DNA from 2 places in the Ensifer sp. LBL genome. Region 2 is predicted to be linked to the other one. Evidence: riboswitches for the same ligand, from Rfam matches in the RefSeq annotation. Region 2 holds a riboswitch; the other holds the start of a gene.

Region 1 (2,962 bases), on a different contig from region 2:
GCAGCGCGTTGCGCTTGCCCGCGCCATTGCGGTCAAGCCGCAGGTGCTGCTGCTCGACGAGCCGCTCTCGGCGCTCGACGCCAAGATCCGCGTGTCGCTGCGCGAGGAAATCCGGCAGATCCAGCAGCAGCTCGGCATCACCACCGTCTTCGTCACCCACGACCAGGAAGAGGCGCTGTCGATCTCCGATCGCATCGTGGTCATGAATGCCGGCCGCGCCGACCAGATCGGCACCCCCTTCGAGATCTACAACACGCCGGCGACCCGCTTCGTCGCGTCCTTCGTCGGCACGCTCAGCATCATCGAAGGCAAGGTTGCGGACCCGGCCGCAGGCTCGGTCACCATCGGCAACCAGCAGGTGGCGCTGAAGGACCCGATCGCCGGCATGAAGGGCGGCGACAGCATTTCGCTGGCGCTGCGTCCCGAAGCAGGCTCGATCGCCGAAGGTGCCAAGGGCGACACGTCGCTAGCCGGCGAGGTCGTCTCGACGAGCTTCCTCGGCTCGGTCATCCGCACGCGCCTTCGCGTCGGCGGCGACGTCATCTCCTTCGACATGTTCAACAATCCGGGCGTCGCCCCGCCGGTTTCCGGCGACAACGTCACGCTGCGCTTTGCCGCCAAGGACTTGTTGGTCATTCGCGAATAGGGTGAAACAACATCACAGGCTGGCGCGTCAGGCGCCGGCCTGAAGCCATCGTGGCGTTGCTGCGGCAAGGAACCCGCCGACGAGGTATCGAGACCATGGCCAGGGCCGAACCCAGCGCCTTCGTCCGGCATATTCAGGATGAACTCTCCGGCATCGGGACGGTCCAGATCGACCGTTTCTTCGGCGGTTGGGCCTATCTCCTCGCCGACAAGCGCTTTGCCGTCAGCATCAAGGATCGCCTTTACTTTCGGGTCGATCGGGCGCTGAAAGATGCGCTCGTTGCCGAGGGGTGCCAGCCCTTCAGCTACGCGAAGGGCGGAAAGACGGTGGTCGTGCATCGCTTCTACGAAGCGCCTCTGGATTGTCTCGACGACCGGGATGCACTGCTCCATTGGGCCAATCGCGCGCTTGCCGCCGAAGACGACGATCTGCGCTGATCATCGCGCATCCGCTCTCGACCAGTGGCCGAGACGGCTCAACTTCGGGGAACGAATTTGCCGTCGCTCCGTCACACAAGCAAAAATCTGTCGTGATTTCCGGCATTTTCGTCGCACCGTGCGTTTGACCGCGCGCGGTCGCCCTATATAGTCGCGTTGTTCTCAGGGCGGGGCGAAATTCCCCACCGGCGGTAGCGGTCGCAAGGCCGAAGCCCGCGAGCGCCTTGAAGCTCACGCTTCAGGGGTCAGCAGATCCGGTCGAATTCCGGAGCCGACGGTCACAGTCCGGATGGAAGAGAGCAAGCAGGAACGTGGGCCCCACAACGGGACCCCGCGCGCATGCATGTTCGCCCGACGGGATCATTGGAAACGCCAAACCCTGGAAGGCTTGAGACCTATGACTATTCTTTCCCACCCCACCGCCAAGATCGCGATCGTCCGTGCCCGCTGGCACGCCGATATCGTCGACCGTGCAGTCGATGCTTTCGTCGCGCAATGGACGAAGCTCGGCGGTTCGGCCGCCGACGTCGAGATCTTCGACGTGCCGGGCGCGCTCGAAATCCCGCTGCATGCGCAGACGCTGGCCAAGACCGGCCGCTATGCCGCAATCCTCGGCACCGCCTTCGTCGTCGACGGCGGCATCTACCGCCACGATTTCGTCGCCGGCACCGTGCTCGACGGCATGATGCGCGTGCAGCTCGACACCGACGTGCCGGTGCTTTCGGCCGTGCTGACGCCGCATAATTTCCAGGAAAGCGAACCGCTGATCGCCTTCTTCCGCGAGCACTTCGTGACCAAGGGCACGGAAGCGGCCAACGCCTGCGCCCAGATCCTCGACGCCCGCGCCAAGCTGGCGCTCGTCAACGCCTGATCGGCTGCGGGCTCCGACATCAGCCGGCCTGACGGCGCCGCAATGGCGGCTGCCGCTCATCCGCACGGTGAGGGCTTGCCCCTCATCCGGCTGCCGCCACCTTCTCCCCGCACGCGGGGAGAAGGACGCAAGCGGCGCTCGTGTCGCCTAAACTCACCCTTCACCATCGAGGACGAGGCCCGCCCGGACTGAGAAGCACGGGCTGGCTATAGAGCTCGTCCCCTCTCCCCGCCTGCGGGGAGAGGGCTAGGGTGAGGGGCAGCCACGCCCTACCAACCTCTCCTGAATCAATTCGTGAAGCGCCTGAATCGGTTCGTCAGCGTTAAAGGACAAGCCGCTGTTTCGACTCGCAAAATCAATGCGCCGCATCACCCTTGTGCAGGCTGCGCCCCAGAGCCGCCATGCGGTGGCGATGCCCCGCCACCTCGTAGCCGACGATGGTGACGACCGGTGCCAGCATCAGGATGATCAGGCACTTGGCCATGTCGAGCCCGGCAATCGCCGCAACTACGGACGCTGCCAGCACCAGCGCTGTGCCCGCGAGCAACCAGAGATGCAGGCGGTCCACCTGCTGCATGAGATAGGCGTACATCGCGTAGAGCAGCCCGATGTAGCACGCGACAGGCACCGCCACCGTCAGCACCGTTGCGACCGAACCGATATGCGCCTTGTGCTCGATGTAATAGGCCGCCACATGCAGGCCGGCGCCGGTCGCAACGATCGATGCGAAGATCGGCATATGGCCGTAGCCCCAGACGAAGGCCCGCTTGAGACGGTAGTGGTGCAGGATCTCCGCACTCGGCAGCAGGAAATAGATCCACCACATGCCGAAGGTGAGCCCCGTGCCGGCGAGGCAGACGAGCGCGACGTTGAGGTCCCAGCCCTGCCCCTCGACCACAGCCGAGATCGAGGCGACCGTGCCGACGACCCCTTCCCCAAGGGCGATGATGGCAAGAAGCCCGTAGCGCTCGGCGATGTGGTGCGCGTGCCAGGGCGTGCCGCCGTCCC
Region 2 (2,962 bases):
TAACTTCGAGCGCGAGCTGATGAAGCTCGCCCGCAAGGCCGTGACCGAGATCATCAAGGGCAAGGCCAAGAAAGTCGAAGTGACCGCTGCCAACATCAACGACTATCTGGGCGTTCCGCGCTTCCGCCACGGCGAAGCCGAACGTGACGACCAGATCGGTGTTGTCACCGGTCTCGCATGGACCGAGGTCGGCGGCGAGCTGCTGACGATCGAAGGCGTCATGATGCCCGGCAAGGGCCGCATGACCGTCACCGGCAACCTGCGCGACGTGATGAAGGAATCGATTTCGGCAGCGGCGTCCTATGTCCGCTCGCGCGCGATCGACTTCGGCATCGAGCCGCCGCTGTTCGACAAGCGTGACATCCACGTGCACGTGCCGGAAGGTGCGACGCCGAAGGATGGCCCGTCGGCCGGTGTCGCCATGGCAACCACGATCGTGTCGATCATGACCGGTATCCCGATCTCCAAGGATGTCGCCATGACCGGCGAGATCACGCTGCGCGGCCGCGTGCTGCCGATCGGCGGTCTGAAGGAGAAGCTCCTGGCAGCGCTTCGGGGTGGCATCAAGAAGGTGCTGATCCCGGAAGAGAACGCCAAGGATCTCGCCGAGATCCCGGACAACGTGAAGAACGCGCTCGAAATCATCCCGGTTTCGCGGATGGGCGAAGTGCTCGAACACGCTCTGGTGCGCATGCCGGAACCGATCGAATGGGACCCGGCAAACGAGCCGGCAACCGTTGCACCGGTTGATTCGCAGGACGAAGCAGGCTCTTCGATCGCCCACTGACGGGTGCTCGAAAAAGGGCGCCGCTGGCTCGCGCGGCGCTCATTTTGCAGAAAAATTGGGAAGACCGGCCATTGGCCGGTCTTTTTTGTTGTAAAAGCGCCCTGCAAGCCTTGCATTCCAAGGGATTAGGCGCAATTGGGAAAGGCAAGACGCGGGCGAAGCGCAAGCCGCCGCGCCTTAAAACACAGTCGTTTCGAACCAATCTGAAAGGGGTGGAAACATGAACAAAAATGAGCTCGTGTCTGCCGTTGCTGAGAAGGCCGGACTTTCCAAGACCGACGCATCTTCTGCAGTTGATGCAGTTTTCGAGACCATCCAGGCTGAGCTGAAGAACGGCGGCGACATTCGCCTGGTCGGCTTCGGCAACTTCTCGGTTTCGCGCCGCGAAGCCTCGAAGGGTCGTAACCCGTCCACGGGTGCGGAAGTTGACATCCCGGCACGCAACGTGCCGAAGTTCACGGCCGGCAAGGGCCTGAAGGATGCCGTCAACGGCTGATGAGATTTGCTTGGCGGCCGGACACGAGGCCGGCAGTCCAGGTATTCGAGGGTTCGGCGCAAGCCGGACCCTTTCGCATTTTGGGGCAGCCCTTGCGGGTACCCGCCATTTGCTCTAGGGCTTGCCCATTCTCAGGGCGGGGTGAAAGTCCCCACCGGCGGTAAGGGCATGAGAGCGCAGCGTCTTGAAGGCGCGCGAAGTTGGCCCAAGCCCGCGAGCGCCTCTCCTCGATTTTTGGGGGGAGGGTCAGCAGATCCGGTGTAACTCCGGAGCCGACGGTCATAGTCCGGATGAAAGAGAATGGTCGCCGGCACGAAGGGCAGGGATGCCCGGCGTCGTGTCGTGCGCTCATGCGTCCTGATTTGTGTTTGGTCCGCATTCAGGGTGCATGACATGAATCAGACTTCCCTCGGTTTTTCCTCCTCGCGCGCCATGGCCGGAGCCGGCTTCATGGTTCTGGCCGGGATCGCCTTTGCCGGCCTCAATGTCGTCACCCAATGGCTGACGATGAAGCTCGGTTTCCCGGCCACCGCCATGGCGTTCTGGCAATATGCCTTCGCCTTCCTCTTCTCGCTGCCGTTTCTGCGACGCGCCGGGCTGTCGGCCATGCGCACCGACTATCCCTGGCGCCACGTCGTGCGCGTGGTGCTGGCCGCCTTCGGGGTCGGGGCCTGGGTCTCGGGGCTAGCGCACGTGCCGATCTGGCAGGCGATCGCTCTGGTCATGACCTCGCCGTTCTTCATCATCCTCGGCGCCCGCCTGTTTCTCGGCGAACGTGTCGGCGCGGCGCGCTGGGCAGCAACCGCGGTTGGCTTCGCGGGGGCGATGATCATTCTCGAACCCTGGTCGGACAGTTTCAGCTGGGCCGCCCTTCTGCCGATCCTCTCGGCGCTTTTGTGGGGGGCTTCGTCGCTCATCACCAAGAGCCTCACCAGTCTTGAGCGCCCCGAAACGATCACCGTCTGGCTGCTTGTGCTTCTGACGCCGATCAACGGCGCCATCGCGCTTTCGGCCGGTTTCACCGTGCCCGATGGCGCAGCGCTCGGCTTCCTGCTGCTTGCCGGGATCCTGACCGTCGTCGCGCAGTATCTTCTGACGCTCGCCTATACGGTGGCCGACGCCGCCTATGTGCAGCCCTTCGACGACCTGAAGCTGCCGCTCAACGTCTTTGCCGGCTGGCTGGTTTTCGGTTACGCGCCGACGGGGTATCTTTGGGTCGGCGCGGTGCTGATCCTTGGCGCTTCGCTGTTCATCATGCGCAACGAAATGCGGCGCGAGCGCACCGCTCCCGCAACCGGAACGGTGTAAAACCCGAGCGTTGTCATTCGGCTGTCATCGGCATCGCGCAGAACCCCCATGTTTTCAGTGTTCGCACATGGGGGATTTCATGACCATCACTTCGCGCGTGACCGCGCTCGCGGCCGTTCTTCTTGCCTCCGCAGCATTTCCTGCGGCGGCCGAGCCCGTCTTCAACCGCATTGCATCCTTTGCTGTTGCCGATAATTTGCCGGAAGGCGATGCGCGCAAGGCGCCGACATCCGCCGAAATCATCGCGGCCAGCGAAGACGGCAATCTGCTCGTCTATTCCGACAGCCCGGGCAAGCGCGTCGGCCTGATCGACATCACCGATGCCAAGGCGCCCAAGGCAGCCGGCACGGTTTCCTTTGACGGCGAGCCGA

The links. Region 2 has a riboswitch for FMN ahead of OKW20_RS00470 (DMT family transporter). Riboswitches for the same ligand answer to the same signal wherever they lie in the genome.
Region 1: linked by a shared signal. The riboswitch ahead of OKW20_RS18195 (6,7-dimethyl-8-ribityllumazine synthase) and the one ahead of OKW20_RS00470 (DMT family transporter) in region 2 are both predicted to bind FMN.

The regions. Positions count from the first base shown of each region.
Region 1 is NZ_JBNDJY010000004.1:479,610-482,571, reverse strand. It holds gene OKW20_RS18205 (ABC transporter ATP-binding protein) at 1-646, shown strand, start outside; gene OKW20_RS18200 (TfoX/Sxy family protein) at 742-1,083, shown strand; FMN riboswitch at 1,238-1,388, shown strand; gene OKW20_RS18195 (6,7-dimethyl-8-ribityllumazine synthase) at 1,481-1,954, shown strand; gene OKW20_RS18190 (low temperature requirement protein A) at 2,310-2,962, opposite strand, start outside.
Region 2 is NZ_JBNDJY010000001.1:94,643-97,604, reverse strand. It holds gene lon (endopeptidase La) at 1-787, shown strand, start outside; gene hupB (DNA-binding protein HupB) at 1,008-1,283, shown strand; FMN riboswitch at 1,407-1,589, shown strand; gene OKW20_RS00470 (DMT family transporter) at 1,677-2,591, shown strand; gene OKW20_RS00465 (esterase-like activity of phytase family protein) at 2,659-2,962, shown strand, end outside.